3 regions of the Exiguobacterium sp. GL_137 genome follow, and region 1 is predicted to be linked to each of the others. Evidence: riboswitches for the same ligand, from Rfam matches in the RefSeq annotation. Region 1 holds a riboswitch; each other region holds the start of a gene.

What was found. Region 1 has a riboswitch for S-adenosylmethionine ahead of AC3IRK_RS13195 (methionine ABC transporter ATP-binding protein). Riboswitches for the same ligand answer to the same signal wherever they lie in the genome.
Positions count from the first base shown of each region.
Region 2: another riboswitch for S-adenosylmethionine. It lies ahead of AC3IRK_RS02350 (2,3-diketo-5-methylthiopentyl-1-phosphate enolase); the one in region 1 lies ahead of AC3IRK_RS13195 (methionine ABC transporter ATP-binding protein).
Region 3: another riboswitch for S-adenosylmethionine. It lies ahead of AC3IRK_RS14005 (alpha/beta hydrolase); the one in region 1 lies ahead of AC3IRK_RS13195 (methionine ABC transporter ATP-binding protein).

Region 1 covers NZ_CM174406.1:2,521,717-2,527,464, forward strand. Annotated here, with positions in the region: gene AC3IRK_RS13185 (alpha-glucosidase) at 1-114, opposite strand, end outside; gene AC3IRK_RS13190 (aminotransferase class I/II-fold pyridoxal phosphate-dependent enzyme) at 278-1,465, shown strand; SAM riboswitch class I at 1,528-1,631, shown strand; gene AC3IRK_RS13195 (methionine ABC transporter ATP-binding protein) at 1,715-2,728, shown strand; gene AC3IRK_RS13200 (methionine ABC transporter permease) at 2,718-3,383, shown strand; gene AC3IRK_RS13205 (MetQ/NlpA family ABC transporter substrate-binding protein) at 3,418-4,233, shown strand; gene AC3IRK_RS13210 (hypothetical protein) at 4,361-4,501, opposite strand; gene AC3IRK_RS13215 (CAP domain-containing protein) at 4,641-5,519, opposite strand.
Region 2 covers NZ_CM174406.1:428,612-434,359, forward strand. Annotated here, with positions in the region: gene AC3IRK_RS02330 (arsinothricin resistance N-acetyltransferase ArsN1 family A) at 1-196, opposite strand, end outside; gene AC3IRK_RS02335 (1,2-dihydroxy-3-keto-5-methylthiopentene dioxygenase) at 339-878, opposite strand; gene AC3IRK_RS02340 (methylthioribulose 1-phosphate dehydratase) at 894-1,514, opposite strand; gene AC3IRK_RS02345 (2-hydroxy-3-keto-5-methylthiopentenyl-1-phosphate phosphatase) at 1,511-2,170, opposite strand; gene AC3IRK_RS02350 (2,3-diketo-5-methylthiopentyl-1-phosphate enolase) at 2,167-3,357, opposite strand; SAM riboswitch class I at 3,438-3,539, opposite strand; SAM riboswitch class I at 3,748-3,850, shown strand; gene mtnK (S-methyl-5-thioribose kinase) at 3,929-5,098, shown strand; gene mtnA (S-methyl-5-thioribose-1-phosphate isomerase) at 5,095-5,748, shown strand, end outside.
Region 3 covers NZ_CM174406.1:2,700,207-2,705,954, reverse strand. Annotated here, with positions in the region: gene rho (transcription termination factor Rho) at 1-25, shown strand, start outside; gene AC3IRK_RS14020 (type B 50S ribosomal protein L31) at 123-368, shown strand; gene AC3IRK_RS14015 (DedA family protein) at 404-1,054, opposite strand; gene AC3IRK_RS14010 (thymidine kinase) at 1,232-1,852, shown strand; gene AC3IRK_RS14005 (alpha/beta hydrolase) at 1,920-2,678, opposite strand; SAM riboswitch class I at 2,741-2,844, opposite strand; SAM riboswitch class I at 3,094-3,197, shown strand; gene AC3IRK_RS14000 (methionine ABC transporter ATP-binding protein) at 3,284-4,315, shown strand; gene AC3IRK_RS13995 (methionine ABC transporter permease) at 4,305-4,955, shown strand; gene AC3IRK_RS13990 (MetQ/NlpA family ABC transporter substrate-binding protein) at 4,989-5,748, shown strand, end outside.

The sequences.
Region 1 (5,748 bases):
ATCGAGTTTTTCAATTACTCCGCGTAAATCGCCCATCCCGTCTCCGTTCGAATCTTTAAAACTGCGCCAATACACTTGATAGACAACGGCTTCTTTCCACCAGGCCCGATTCATCCCATCAGCTCCTTTGTGATTCAATCGTATTCTAGTTCAGTGTATCAAAAACACGAAAGCCATCGGTTCTTTTTCCCAATTATCAGCAATTATTAAAAAACTCTTTTCTTTTTTCTGAAAATTCGTTATCCTTGACGACAATACCCAACAAGGAGGAAGACAGATGAAACATTTCGCCCCATCGATTGCGATTGATCGGTTACCCGCTCCGGTCTTCGCCGAGCTCGCCCAGCGGATCGGTGCCGTCAAGGCTGCTGGTCATGACGTCATCACGCTTGGTCAGGGAACACCGGATCAGACGACACCCGTACATATTCTGGATGCCTTGAAAGAAGCAATCAATGACGCTTCAAACCTCCAGTACCCGCCATTTCGCGGACACGATTTCCTCAAACAGGCTGTCGCGGATTTTTATCAGTCAGAGTTTGGCGTAAACATCGATCCGGCCTCTGAAGTCGCCATTTTGCTCGGCAGCAAAGCCGGTATCGTCGCTTTACCGCAAACGATCGTCAATCCCGGTGAAGGTGTCATTGTTCCTGATCCCGGATACCCGGATTACTTATCCGGCGCCGCCCTTGCCGGAGCTTACCCGATCACATTGCCGCTCCTTGCGGAAAATGCTTTTTTACCTGACTACACGTTACTTGATACGACAGATGTCGAACGGGCCCGGATGTTGTTCCTCAACTACCCGAGCAATCCGACCGGGGCGACGGCAACAGCGGAAGCCTTCGAGCAAACGGTTTCCTTCGCTGATGCGAACGACATTTGCGTCGTCCACGACCTCGCCTACGGCGGAATCAGCTTCGACGGTCCGACCCGCAGTTTCCTCCAGACGGAAGGCGCAAAAGACGTCGGAATCGAACTGTTTTCATTATCGAAACGTTTTAACATGTCCGGTTTCCGAATCGCCTTCGCCATCGGGAATCCGTCCGTCATCGCAAGTATCGAGACGTACCAGGAACACTTATACGTCAGTGCTTTCACACCGATTCAACAGGCAGCAACCGTCGCTCTTTCAAGCGATCAGACGTGTGTCCGCGAACTGAGCGCTCTGTATGAAGCGCGGCGTGATGCCTTGTTCGGCAAGTTACAGGAAATCAGTTGGGACGGACCGATCCCGGGCGGTTCGTTCTTCGTCTGGTTGCCGGTCCCGTCCGGCTACACGTCCCAAAGCTTTACCGATCACCTGCTCGACGAAGCGCATGTCGCCGTTACACCGGGACATTTCTTCGGCGAATACGGGGAAGGTTACGTCCGGATCAGCCTGATTGCTGACGCCGAACGACTCGTCGAAGCAGCTGAACGGATTGGTCAATTGAATCTGTTTCGCCAGACCGTTGCGGAATAATTCTGAAAAAACGTTTGACAAATGGGAATGATTTCCGTTACAGTAAGTCCCAACAGCATATCTACTTATCGAGAGCGACCGAGGGATTAGGCCCAACGACGTCCGGCAACCACCTTTAAGGAACGGTGCCACATCCTACAGAATGTTTCATTCTGAGAGATAAGTTACGAAATCTTACACTTCGTCGCTTTTTTCTGGTTGCTCTTAACTGGAAAAAGGCGATTTTTTTGTATAGGGAGGAAACGACAGATGATTGAATTTAAAGGGATCACTAAACGGTTCGTTCGTGACCGGACACCCATTTTTGCCTTACGTGACGTCAATTTAACGATTCAGCAAGGTGAAATCTTTGGCATCATCGGTGAATCCGGTGCCGGAAAAAGCACCCTGCTCCGTCTGATCAACGGACTGGAGACACCGACACAAGGAACGGTTAAAGTATCGGGCACTAATCTGTCCGGCCTCTCCAAAGGCAGCTTACGTGAACTGCGTTTGAACATCGGGATGATCTTTCAACACTTCCAATTGATTCAATCCCGGAACGTCGCCGATAATATCGCCTTCGCCTTAAAGGCTGCCGGCGTCAAACGGACTGACTTCCCGCAACGGATCAAAGAGCTCGTCTCCCTGGTCGGACTCGAAGGCTTCGAGACGAATTTCCCGAGTCAGCTCAGCGGCGGTCAAAAGCAACGGGTCGGGATTGCCCGCGCCCTTGCGAATAATCCGAGTGTCCTGTTATGTGACGAAGCGACGTCCGCTCTTGATCCGGTCACGACGCTGCAAATTCTCGAACTGCTGAAAGACTTGAATGAACGGCTTGGCCTGACGATCATTCTCATTACCCATGAAATCGATGTCGTCAAACAGATTTGTCACCGGGTTGCCGTCATGGCGCAAGGTGAAGTCGTTGAAGTCGCCCGTACATACGACCTGTTCAGTCAGCCGGCACATGATGTCACGAAACATTATGTCGATACGGCACTCCAGATCGAGTTACCGGAACGGATCTTGCGAACGACACCGGGAAAAATTATCCGCCTGCAATTCACAGGTGAAAAGACCGGTGAAAGTACGTTATCGGAAGCAATTAAACAGTTTGATATTTCCGTCAGCATCCTCCACGGTAAGGTCGACTATATCCAGAACGTCGCTTTCGGAGTGCTGATTGTCAGTTTGACCGGTCCGACCCTTCACGTGAACCGCTCCTTGACGTGGCTCGAAGAACAACTTCACACGCTTGAGGTGATCCAGGATGTGGCTTGAACGGATTGAAACCATGTTACCGGATCTTGCGAAAGCGTTAGCGGAAACGGCTTTGATGGTCGGAATCTCACTCGGCTTCGCCCTCATCATCGGGATTCCACTCGGGATCTTACTGTTCATCACGGACCGGGGACTATTTTTCCAAAACGTCGTCGTTCGCAGCATCTTGGACTTTTTCGTTAATATCGTCCGTTCGTTACCGTTCATCATCCTGCTCGTCGCGTTGATTCCGCTGACACAACTGTTACTCGATAATACAATTGGACCGACTGCTGCTTCCGTCAGCCTGAGTGTCGCCGCCATTCCGTTTCTCGCCCGACTGGTCGAGACATCGCTCCGTGAGATTCCACCGGGATTAATCGAAGCAGCAGAAGCCTGTGGTGCGACACCGTTTCGGATCATCATCAGTGCACTCTTACCGGAAGCCCTTCCCGGCATCATTCAAGCCGTCACTTTGACGACCATCAGTCTGATCGGATTTTCCGCCATGGCCGGTATCGTCGGTGGTGGCGGCGTCGGTGACCTGGCCATCCGCTTCGGCTATTACCGGTACGACAATGTCGTCATGATTGTGACGATCGTCGTCCTCGTTATCATTGTTCAAAGTATTCAAGGGCTCGGCAATGTTTTGGCCCGTCGTGCTGATAAGCGTTAACCAAAAATAGAGAATCGTAAGGGAGAGAATGAATATGAAAAAACGTTATGCCTTTTTAGCAACAGGACTACTCGGAGCCGGTATTCTTGCCGGTTGCGGCGACAGCAGCGCCAAAGAAGACAACAAATCGATCAAGATCGGGGCAACGAGCGGACCTTACAGCGACATGGTCAAAGAAGCGATCCAACCCGGGCTTGAAAAGAAAGGCTACGACGTCGAAATCGTCGAGTTCGGGGATTATATTCAACCGAACATCGCACTTGGCAGTGGCGACATCGACGCCAACTTGTTCCAACACTCGATCTACCTGAAGACATTTGCGAAGGAAAAGAACCTCGACCTTAAAGGACTGATTACTGTCCCAACGGCGCCGATGGGTTTATACAGCAAATCCTATAAATCGCTGGATGACGTCAAGACGGGAGCTGAAGTCGCGACACCAAACGATCCAACGAACCAGGCCCGGGCACTGAACCTGCTCGCTGACCAAGGTTGGATTGAACTGAAAGCCGACGTGGATCCGTTGACAGTCTCCGAAAAAGATATCGTCAAAAATCCGAAGAAACTGGTCATCAAACCGCTCGAAGCTGCCCAACTGCCGCGTGCCATTGACAGTGTCGATATTTCTGCCGTTCCGGGAAACTTTGCGTTAGCCGCGAAGTTTGATTTACTGGATGCACTGGCACTCGAAAAAATGGACGAGCAGTACCGGAATCTGGTCGCTATCAAAACATCGAATGCCGATAAACAACTGGCGAAAGATTTGACGGCTGTCGTCAAATCGGATGACTTTAATAACGTTATCGAAAAATCATTCAAAGGATTCAGTAAACCGGACTGGGCAAACTAACATAACTCTTTTTGTATATCAGTTTATCTAAAAATGATATAAAACCCCTGAAATAGCTGCCTCCCTTTACAAAAAAGAGGTGGAACGGTTTCAGGGGTTTTCCATTGAATGATGACTCTTGGAGAAGTCACGTCTTCCGCTCGACTTCTACGGGAAAAGGAAGCTTCGCTTCCGTCAGGAACAGGCGAGACCCGGTCATCAAACAATGACCGCGGCTTGCGTTCCGCCCGAGAAAAGCGAGCTGAGAAGACAAGGCTTCGTCAATCAAAAGCCTTCTCTCATTTTTCAAGATAGGATTTAACTCTAGGTGGTGCGTCATCCATCTACAGATTGATTCACACAAAAGAACCCCAATTTCTCTTTCGCGAAATCGGGGTGATACGTATATTTTCGTTTTAAATGTTACTTCAGGGCGTCCGGAAATTAATCGTAAAGTACGGTGCATTGTCACGGAACGCGACACCGGTATCCGCCTGTTCGAAGGTCTTGTTCATGATGTTATCACGGTGTCCTTTGGAGTTCATCAAGCCCCAGTGCGCTGCAAAGACATTCGGATAGCCCATCGACAGATTTTCTCCGGCTGCCGAGAAGCGGATTCCGTTTTCTTTCATCCGGTCAAACGGATCACGCCCTTCCGGATCGGTATGAGAGAAGAAATTATTCTTCGCCATGTTCTCACTGTGCGCGCGCGTGATCGGTTTTAAAGTACTGTACGGCGTCAGTGCTCCGAGGTTATAATCGGCCCGGTCCCAGTTCATCAAACGCAACATCAGCTTCTCATCCGTCGTCCGCAAGGCAGTGGACGCCTTGCCGTAAAATCCACTCTTCTTCGCTTCGACCTCTTTCGGTATCGCGAGTGTCGCTTTGACTTTGTTGCCATCGTGCTGGTCAAAGAAGTAGGTCACATACCGATCCTTTTTTTCATAGACGGCGGCATGATCGAGATTCAGCAAATAGTTCGTATTGCCTTTCCGGTACGACTTGACGGCTTTCCAGCCTTTTTTCGCAAGGGTCGTTTCCGTGTCTTTATTTAAGACGGCCCCTTGCGTCGTCACACCGTTTTTCGAACGGTACTTTCCGTAATCCTTGCCGTCTTTCGTCAACGCCACGAACTCTTCCGTCGCCGTCCGTCTGACTTCCCAGTCATAACCCGGATATTCACTTGTATATCGATCAATCAGCGTTCCGCCGCTTTTCGGATAATCTGCTTCTGCTTGTTCCATCGGGGTATTTTCATAACTGAAGAAAGCGACCGCTGCTACTCCGAGTACTAACCACTTTTTCATCTGCTTGCCTCCTCGGTTCTTCTATTGACTTCATTTTAAAAGAAACCTGTCTGTTCGAACAGTCTAAGCTATCGTTTCAAGTGAAATCACACGATTCCCTGTTCCGCTTCACAGTTTTGACACATCTCAGATTTTTTGTGCAAAAGAGGTCTGACGTCTTTATTTATGGCATTCTCACACCATTATCATACATAAAATAAACTATTCTTTCCCTGTTGTTAAAATGTGT
Region 2 (5,748 bases), 940 kb from region 1:
AGATGAAGCCAAGGATCGTCGTTCCTTCATACGCTACAAACCCGGCATAGCGGGGTGTCCGTTCCTGATACCAGTCCTGCATGAAAGATAATTCCTTGGTATCCGTTTCAAGCGTCGCGATCCGATCTTCGATGCCTTCGTTATAGATGGCGAGGATGTCTTGTAAATCAGCTTCTTGGACAGGACGAATCATCATACACGTGACCTCCAATTCAAAAGAGTCTTTTCTTCATTATATAGGAGGAAACGAAAACAAGCGGTATGTTTGTAAGATAGGAATGGAGCAGAAAAAAACAGACAGCCGGATGGACCGGGCCGTCTGCTATTCGGATGTTTCCTCAGTTTGTAGTTTCGATCGGATTTTTTTCGTAAATCGGAACCCAACCATCCGTTGTCACGAAAATCCGGACCGCAACGACTTGGCGATCGTCCTGTAGTGTGAAGTAATGACGTGTATTGACGGGGACGGAAATCAGATCTCCGGGGTTCAGTTCAATGTTGTAATAGCCGACTTCGTCGTCCTGGATCGCAAACACGCCGTGACCGCTGACGATGAACCGGACTTCGTCATCCGTATGGTGGTGCTCTTTCTGGAAGTTGACGAGCAACTCATCTAAGTTCGGTGTCGCATCGGACAGTGAGATGATATCGGCCGTCTGGTAGCCGCGGCGTTCCGAGACGTCCGTAATTTCCGGCTCGAACGTATCGAGAATCGTTTGTTTGTCCGCGTCCGTCAGCGTATAGGTGTCGACCAGTTCTGCCGGGAGTTTCGAGACATCCCATTGTTCATACAGGACACCACGTGAAGAAAGAAAAGCGGAAACCTCGTTTTGATCCGTATACCGTTCGTTTGTCTTTTGGAAAAGTACTGTTGCCATTTTAAATTCCTCCTTTTAATGAATCGCCTGTCGGCACGTTTGCAGTTTTAACGTGTAGCTGAATAAAAATTCAAAGGCTTCCAACTGTTTTTTCGCTTCAAAGGCAGTCGGTGCCCAGACGGTGATCCCGTGATTGCGAATCAGGACGGCACCGCTTTCCGTTTTTACATGCCTGGCAAACACTGCGGCAAGAGTCGGGATATCCGCATGGTTCGCAATAACCGGTACGACGACTTCCGCATCTTCTTCCCAGCGGCCGAGTGCCTTGATGATTTCCTGACCGGTAAACCGGATTTCCCCGCGGTCTCCGTAGAGTTCTGAAATGACATTGTTGTCGACGGTATGGACATGAAGCGAGCAGCCGGCCGTCGTCCGGTTAAAAACTTCGACATGAAGTAACGTCTCCGCGGAAGGACGTCCGTTTTGTTCGCCGATCAATTGACCGGTCGCGTCAACATGGACGAAATCGTCTGGCGTGTCCTGGCGTTTATCTTTGCCGCTTGCCGTCACAAGAAATTCCGTCGGACTGCTGTTCGTTCGAATGGCGAGGTTACCGCTCGTGCCGGGAAACCAGTCGCGTGCGGCGAACTCCTGCTTGATAGCGCGGAGTTCTTCGTATCGTTTCAAGAATGTCATGCATGCACCCCCGTGGTCTGTAAGTGTTTGACGATGTCATAAAACGTTTCAAACGGCGTATAGGGAATACCGTGCTGTTCACAGAGTGTTATCAGATAATCCCGGGCATAGACGTGATCAGCCTTTTTCGCCAGTTCAAAATCCGTCACGGAATCGCCGATTGCGATGATCGTATCGCCGTCCTGCTTCAACTTCCGGGCGATTGACGTTTTACAACAGCCGCATTGATTGTTGCATGCCGCATCGCAAGCGTGTGGCCATTCAATCCGGACCGTCTCTTCACTGAAGTCACTGCCGTTGCAGTAAATCGTTTCATCTGTCAGTAAACAGGCAAGAATCGGTTGGACAAAAAAGTCAATTCCGCCGCTGACAATCGCAAAGTCGATTCCGTTTGATTTGGCAAAGGCGAGTAAGGTGTCGAAGCCGGGACGGATGACTGCCCGATTAATCAAAAAATCGATATACTCCTGTTTTCGATCTGAGGGCAACAATCGGAACATCTGTCCAACCCCGGACCGGATCGACAGCGACCGGTCGAGCACACCTTTTTTTAATGGTTCAAATGCTTCTTGCGGGGCAAACTCTTTCATCAAGGCGATGATGTTGTCGTGTTCCGTCACCGTGCCGTCGAAGTCACATAAAATCCGAGTCGTCATTTCGTGATCCCCCAGGCGTCAAGGGCGACCCGTAATTCTTCCTGCCGCGTTGCGGCACTTGTCAGCGATTCTCCGGTCAGTGCGGCGTCGAGCGCCTGACGAAATGCAAGGACACCGGCCGCTGCCCCTTGCGGATGACCGTGAACGCCGCCTCCGGCATTGATGACCGAATCGGTACCGAAATCACGGACGAGCTGAGCGACGAGGCCGGGATGGATGCCGGCGGACGGAACCGGCAGAATCGTCTTCGTTTCTCCGATTCGCGTCGCTTCAACGGCGATCCCGCGGGCCAAATCTTTGGCGAGTGCAACGTTACCATAGGGAGACGGGAACAATGTCAAGTCAGCACCGGCCAGTCGGGGTAACGTTCCAAGCAGAACAGGAGCCGAAATACCGTATTCAGGACTTGCGATCAAGGCACCGCTTAAGGCCGGGTGATTAAAAATCGGGACGGAAATGTCCGCATCGGCAGCCAACTCGCGCAGGACATCGAGTCCGTATGTAAACGTGTTGAGCAGGAAGGCCGTGGCACCTGCTTCAATCAGGCGTTTTGCCTGTTCCTTCAAGCCGAAGACGGGACCGCTTAACGTAATTGCATAAAGCGCCCGTTTGCCGGTGCGTTCATAATGGGCGTCGAGGACTTCCCGTCCGATCCGTGCCCGGTCGAGTGCCGGCGTCAACGGATTGTCGTATAGAATCTCATCATCTTTAACGAGATCGATGCCGCCCGCGAGCTGTGCTTCGAGTTGTTCCCGTAAAAAGACGAGGTCCCGTCCGATGACTCCTTTAAATATGCTCATCAACAGGGGACGGTCATGGACCTGAATCAATTGACGGACTCCTTCAATCCCGAATTTGGCACCGGGAAAGTCGTTCGTGAATGACGAGGGAAGCTGTAAGTCGGTTAACTTGATTTGTCCATCGAGCGACAGTTTACCGAAGACCGTCGTTAAGATAGCGGAAAAGTCCCGTGAGACGTTGTGTTCCGGATAACGGATCGTAATGTAACCTTTGCCGTCATGTTCTTCTGTATGGACGACCTGTCCTTTAAAGGATTCCAGTTGTTGTTGTTCCAAGTGATTTAAATCGGTCCATGAACCGACCGTCAGACCGAGCGCGATTTGCTCTGCCCGTTTCGGCAACTGATCAGTCGTTCCGAGTTGGTATGTTGCGGTAATGTACGCCATATGAATCGTCTCTCCCTTATTGAAAAATACAAAAATGGTCCCTCGTCAATGACAAGAGACCATGAAAAATTGCGCGTGGACTCTTATCTGTCAGCGTATTAGCTGCAAGAATTAGCACCGTGCCAAGTGGTCGGTTGCTGCGACATCGTAGGGCTCGTCCCTCCGTCTGCTCTTGATAAGAATTGGATGAAATTGTGAAATCTAATTGCAATTTTTACATGAGATCCATCACTTGTCAAACTATATTTTGAAAATTTATTTTTTTGAAAATACTTCTTCTATAGACGGTTCCGTTTTTGAATCCGTTTCACTAAAAATTGGAATTGACAGACGGCCAGCAACGCACGTAGTATTCAAATCAACATCAAATCACATGACAACTACATATGACTCTTATCGTGAGTTGGCAGAGGGAATTGGCCCGAAGACGCCGCAGCAACCGACCATCCGGCACGGTGCTACATCCAACAGACATTCGTCTGAGAGATAAGAGGACGGAGTATTCTGCCGCGCCTCTTTTCTTTGACGAAAAGAGGCGTTTTTTCGTGTGATCAACAAGGAGGAAACCAGAATGGGATACCAAGCATTTACAGTACAGGACGCGATTGAACGGGTCCGGACACTCGGATTAATCGGCAATGAACCGGTGACGGCAGAAGAGATCGGGGACGGGAATTTAAATCTCGTTTTCCGGATTCAGGAAGGAGAAAAACGGCTGATTTTAAAGCAGGCGTTGCCATATGCGAAAGTCGTCGGGGAAAGCTGGCCGCTGTCGCTCGAACGGGCCTGGATTGAACAATCGGCCTTAAAAGAATTCGCAAAAGTCGCTGTTCCTTTCGTTCCGCACGTCTACCATGCGAGCAAGGAAGAAGCGTTTACGGTGATGGAGGATTTGTCGCATTTGACGATCGCCCGGACCGGCTTGCTCGAAGGGGAAAAGTATCCGTTACTCGCGGAACACATCGGTTCGTACCTGGCGCGGACACTGTTTTATACGTCGGATTTTGCGCTTGGACCGGTCGCGAAAAAACAAGTGGCGCGGAACTACTACAATCCGGATCTCTGTGATATCACGGAAAAATTGATCTTCACAGACCCGTTTTATGATGCGGAAACGAATGCGATTGAAGCAGGCCTCGAAGCGGAAGCGGTTCGGTTATGGCAGGATGCAGAACTGAAACGCGAAGTCGCGAAACTGGAAACACTGTTCATCACAAAAGGTGATGCATTATTGCACGGTGACTTACATACCGGAAGTATTTTTGCTTCAGCCGATGAAACGAAAGTCATCGATCCCGAGTTCGCCTTTTACGGACCGTTTGGTTTTGATGTCGGACAATTCATCGCCCATCTCTGCTTTGCCGCGTATCCAAACTATGCCGAGTTACGGGATGGACGGGTGAAGGATATCGATACGTTTTGGCTGACCTTTGCGTCGACGTTCAAAGCATTATGGGAACGCGAAGCGGTAGAGCCGTTCCGTTCGGCGGGCGGACTTGTCGACGATGTCCTCAGTACGATTTTACAGGACGCACTGGGCTTTGCCGGTTGTGAGTTGATTCGGCGGACGATTGGATTGGCACCGGTTGCGGACCTCGAGAACATCACGGACGCGGGGGAACGACTTGAGCGGAAACGTCATGCGTTACGTCTTGGAGTGGCATTGATCAAACGCCGGACCGAATGCAAGACGTTCACCGATTTACGGAACTTCGATTTGACGGAGGAACTCAGCCGATGAGCCAATTCGTCCAAAGCATCATCTATGACAACGGGACGGTGACGATTTTGGATCAGACCCGGCTCCCGGAAGAAGAACGATACGAGGTTATCCATGACTTGGCGCAAGCGATTGACGCCATCAAACAATTACGTGTCCGCGGTGCCCCGGCCATCAGCCTGTTCGGCGGCTTCATCCTTGTGCAGGAAGCATTCCGCCGGACGACAGGGTCACTTTCTGAAGCGAAACAAGAACTGTTGACGGTGTCGGCCCAATTGCTCGCAACCCGGCCGACGGCGGTCAATTTGCGGAACGTGCTTGATGAGCTGAATCAAATTATTGTCTCGAGTACGGCGCTTGCCGAGTTACCAAAACGGTTGGAACAAAAGGCGCTCGAACTGTATGAAACGGATGCCAAGACATCCCGGCAAATCGGGATCCACGCATTGGAATTATTTGAGTCCGGTGACCGGGTTCTGACGATTTGTAATGCCGGATCGATTGCGACAGCGGCTTACGGGACGGCACTCGCCCCGTTTTATCTCGCGAAAGAACAGGAAATTCTGCTCTCCGTTTATGCATCGGAAACGCGGCCGTTACTGCAGGGAGCGCGTCTGACGACATGGGAACTGCAACGGGCCGGTATTGACGTGACCTTGATTACCGATAAT
Region 3 (5,748 bases), 180 kb from region 1:
GACGAAAACCGACACAACGACTTGAAAATAGGTATTGCGGGACATGAAAAAATCGTTTAGTATAGGAAGGTAACTTACTCTGGCTCAGCAAATGAACCAGGGCGGAAGGAGAGAAAACAACCATGAAACAAGGAATTCACCCAAACTACAACAAAGTTGTATTTATGGACTCAACTACTGAGTACAAATTCTTGACTGGTTCTACACGTTCTTCGAACGAGACAATCACTTGGGAAGATGGAAACGAGTACCCACTCATCCGTGTGGATGTGTCTTCGGACTCGCACCCATTCTACACTGGTCGTCAAAAGTTCAACGCTGCAGACGGTCGTGTCGATCGCTTCAACAAAAAATACGGCCGCAAGTAATTGCGACTTCAGTATTAAAAAACAGCCTGTCTCCATTACTGGAGCAGGCTGTTTTTGTATAGACAGAACTTGGCACGGTACGCCAAATACGTTTTTAAAACGAAGGATAGACCGATTCCACCGGCAGCACCAATCAGATACGGAAGTGTATCCGGATTGTTCGCAAAATGTTCGAGTAAAAGACTGAAGGAAAAATGACGACCTAGGAAATAACCTGCTCCTAAAAAGACACTGATCCAAATTAAAGCACCGGTATAGGCATAAGTAACGAAGATCCGGAACGGCATTTTCGAGACGCCGGCAAAAAAAGCGGACAGTTGCCGGAGACCGGGTATGTAATAACCGATGATTAAAACCGTTTTTCCGTAACGTAAAAATCCGGCTTCTGCTTTGAAAATATGTTTTTCAGAAATACGTAACTTCGGAGCCATTCGATGGAGCAACGGCATTCCAAGTTTCAGACCGAGCACATAGCTGATTGTCATTCCGATACAACTGCCGGCATAGGCAGCAAAAATTGTCCCGACGAGCGGCAAATCACCATGATGCATCCAGAATCCTGACATGACGAGTAACGTCTCGTCTGGAACCGGAAGACCGACGATTCCACCGGCCAGAAGAATTGCGAGTCCGAACGCTCCATATTGATGGAGGACTTCATGTAATATGTGATGAATCGGAGTCACCTTCCTTCAAAGAAACTTCTCTTTCAGTGTACAGGAAATACATACCAGTTGAAATGAGAAGATGAAGAAAGTGGCGAATTTGGCAAGGGTTTTTGATTTTTAGAAGTCAATCCTTTTTCTCAATTTAGATTCGGGCTATACTCGTTAAAGTGACTAATTTAGAGGACGGTGTTTACGATGATGCATGTGATCAATCAATATGGTTGGATTGAAGTGATTTGCGGAAGTATGTTTTCCGGTAAGTCAGAAGAACTGATCCGTCGTGTCAGACGGGCACAGTATGGAAAGTTACCGGTTCAAGTGTTCAAGCCGGCAATCGATGACCGGTATCATGAAGAGCATGTCGTGTCGCATATCGGCAACTCGGTCATTGCGATTCCGATGGCGACGAGCCGTGATGTCTATGCAGCAGTGGCGGAAGAGACGCAAATCGTCGCGATTGACGAAGTTCAATTTTTTGACGATGAGATTGTCGCAGTCATCGAAGCACTGGCTCAAGATGGCAAACGCGTTATTTGTGCGGGACTCGATCAGGATTTTCGGGCCGAGCCATTCGGCAAGATGCCTGAATTACTGGCACGTGCGGAATTCGTGACGAAATTACAGGCGATTTGTCTGTCATGCGGAGATCCGGCGTCACGGACACAACGATTGATTGACGGGAAGCCGGCAAACTACAATGATCCAATCATTCTCGTCGGGGCGTCTGAATCCTATGAACCGCGTTGCCGTCATTGTCATCAAGTTCCGGGCAAACCGCAACCGTTACAGGAATGGAAAAAACAACAGCAAAATTGAGAATAGACGATTTGAAAAAGTGAACGATTCTTTGGCCTCACGGCCGGGAATCGTTCGCTTTTTTTTATCAACCGGTTCGTGTCAACCGGCTGAACTGTTCGATGAATTGTAAGGTCTCACGGACAATCGTCTTTTGATCATGGTCAAGCGTCGCGACATGGTACGAGTCGAGCAGACAATAACTGCGTTTATCTGTTGACCCAATCGTCCGGTACAAATAATCGGAACAGGCCGGCGGGACGACGTGATCCTCAGAAGAATATAAAATAAGTGTCGGAATTTGAATCGTCGCTAAGTGTAGTCGCGTGTCATCAATGAGTCGTAACAGTTCTGAAGCACAAACGGCGGGGACAAGATCATAGATGATTTCAAAAGCGGGCTGCTTGATATCAGGGGTGCTTTCCGGCAGATAGACAGGACAATCAGTGAAGGATAAGGCTTCGTAAGCAGGGACGGACAAGGCGGCATTGATCGTGATGATTCCTGCAATCGGGAGACCTTCAGCGGCAAGTGACAGGGCAAGTGTCGCCCCCATCGATTGTCCGACGATGAAGATCGATTCGCACCGTCTGGCTAACTGTTCGAAGCCGTCACGCAAGCTCTGTTTCCAGTCATCTGCCGTCGTCGCTTCGAATTCCAGGACATCGGTCCCATGACCGTGCAGGCGAGGCGCATAGACGGAGAAACCTTGTTCTGCGAACTGTTCTCCTACAGCCCGAACGCTTTGCGGCGTTGCGTTAAAACCATGACAGAGCAAAATGCCGACGGATCCGCGTCCTAAGGAAAAGGCTTCCGCACCCGGTATAACAGGATAAACCATACTCATCATCTCGTCCTCCATTTCAAAAATAAAAACCCGTTTGGCTTTGGACGCAAACGAGTTTCTCGTGTGTATCATCCAAAGCAACCGCTTTGCTGGTCGGAGCACCTTGCATAACAGCAGGTTGCCGTGGAGTCCTAGAGCCAGGTCTCTCGTCCACTCTTGATATATCGTATAGGAATTGTCGGATTAATCATTGAGAAGATGATAGCATTGGCGGAAATGAATTGTCAAACCCTCTTGAACAGGCGTCAAAATTCAGACAACGATCCAGTTTGTCCCGGGACAACAATCGATATGGGTCATATGGTTTATTTTTGAAAATATGGTTGACCTTTAAAAGATCTTTCTGTAGTGTAAAAATTAGTTTTACGACATAAGTTCAACCGGCAACAACACACATACGAATTTCATACCGCAACACTTATCCAGAGAGGTGGAGGGACTGGCCCTACGAAACCTCGGCAACAGACTCATTATGAGCACTGTGCCAATTCCATCAGACAATTGTCTGAGAGATGAGTCGAGTGGATTCTGCCATTGTGCGGATCCAGGTCTCTTCTTGTTTCTTAAGAAGAGACCTTTTTTGTATTTTAAAGGGGGAACAAGTGGTGATTACATTCAAAAATGTAAAAAAAATCTATGAAACAAAGGAACAATCGATTGCTGCGCTGAACGGGGTCGATCTTGAAATCCGAAAGGGAGAAATCTTCGGTGTCATCGGTTTCAGTGGAGCCGGTAAAAGTTCCTTATTACGATGCGTCAACCTGCTTGAACGGCCGACATCGGGCAGTGTGACGGTCGATTGCCAAGATTTGACGACGCTCTCGGCGAAACAGTTACGGGAAGCCAAACAACACATCGGGATGATTTTTCAGCACTTCAATCTGCTGGATTCGAATACGGTTTTTGCGAACGTCGCAAAACCCCTTGTCTTAAAAGGTGTCAAAAAAGACGAGGTCCATCGGCGGGTCAATGAACTGCTGGATTTCGTCGACTTGGCGGATAAGGCCGATCATTATCCGGACCAGTTATCGGGCGGACAGAAACAACGGGTCGGGATTGCCCGGGCACTTGCCACCCAGCCGTCCGTCCTGTTGTGTGACGAAGCGACCTCGGCGCTTGATCCGCAGACGACACAACACATATTACGCCTGCTGAAACAAATCAATCAGGAATACGGCATCACGATCTTACTGATTACCCATGAGATGGGTGTCATCCGTGAGATTTGTGACCGGGTTGCCGTCATCGAAGCCGGCAAGTTGATTGAATCAGGTACCGTATTCGACGTCTTTTCGAACCCCCAGACGGCGACGGCAAAAAACTTTGTCCGTTCCGTCATGCAGGATGAGATTCCGGCGTCGGTTCAAAAAGTCATCGATCAACGGGATGCCGGGCACCATATCTACAAAATCAACTTCCTCGGGGCAGGGACCGGACAACCGCTTTTATCGCAAGTCGCGAAACGGTTTGATGTCGACCTCAACATCCTGCACGGCAGCATCGCGGAACTGCAAAACATTCCGTTTGGCAGTCTGCTTGTTGAACTGATCGGTGATGCGGCGGAAATCAAACGGGCACTGCATTACATCGATCAATCGGATGTCGTCGTCGAGGAGGTGCTCGCAGATGCTGGTTAACTATACGGATATTTGGACCGCTTTTTTGCAAACGATGACGATGGTCGGACTGTCGTTACTCTTTTCAACATTGATTGGTTTACCGCTCGGCATCCTGCTTGTCGTGACACGAAAAGGAGCATTGCTCGAACAAATCCCCTTCTTCAATCTCTTAAGCAGTATCGTCAACATCTTCCGGTCCATTCCGTTCATTATTTTGCTCGTCGCGATCATTCCGCTGACCCGCTTGATTGTCGGATCGTCGATCGGGACGCAGGCAGCGATTGTTCCGCTCGTCTTTTATGCGGCACCGTACATCGCCCGCCTGATTGAAAGTTCATTGCTCGAAGTCGACACCGGTGTCTTGGAGGCGGCAGAAGCGATGGGGGCGACACCGCTGCAGACGATTTTCCGTTTCCTCTTGCCGGAAGCCCTCAGCTCGCTTGTCCTGAACCTGACGATTGCGACAATCGGCTTGATCGGGGCATCGGCAATGGCCGGGGCAATCGGCGGCGGGGGACTGGGTGACTTGGCGATCACGTACGGCTACCAACGGTTTGATACGACCGTCATGATCATCACGGTCGGGATTCTCGTCATTTTGGTTCAAGGGTTACAGACAACAGGCAACCTGTTGGCACGAAAAATTCGGAGACACTAAAAAAACATAGAACAGATAAGGGAGAGATGGATGATGAAAAAAGGATTAGCGATTGGTGCAGCATTGACGACGGTATTGTTTGCGGGATGTGCCGCTTCCGGAGAAGAAGATCAAAAGACGGTGAAACTTGGCGTCAGCGGTTCTGACACCCAAGTTTGGGAATACGTCGCGAAAAAAGCGAAGAAAGAAGGCATCACGATTGAGCTCGTTAAGTTCTCCGACTATGTTCAACCGAATCTCGCACTCGCGGAAGGAGAGATTGATGCGAACTCCTTCCAGACCGTCTCTTACTTTAACGCCTTCAAAAAAGAACATAAGTTAAAACTGTCGCCGATTGCGACTACGGTCATCGCGCCGATGGGAATTTATTCGGATAAGATCAAGGACGTCAAAGACATTCCGGTCGGTGGAAAGATTGCCGTCCCGAATGAAGCGACGAACATGGGGCGGGCATTGCTCCTGTTGCAGGAAGCAGGCCTGATCAAGCTGCCGGACGACTTTGACGGCAACGGATCCGTCGATAAGATCGTCGAGAATCCGAAAAAACTGAAGATTGTCCCGGTCGTCGCCGGACAGACACCACGCGTCCTACCGGATGTCTCCGCCTCGATCATCAATAACGGAATCGCTGTCGATGCCGGCTTTAATCCGATCAAAGATTCGATTCTCCATGAAAACGAGACGGCGAAACCGTACATCAACATCATCGCGACCCGGACAGAAGACAAAGACAAAAAGACGTTGAAAAAAATCGCTTCCCTTTACCAGCAGGACGATGTCGCTGCCTTCATCA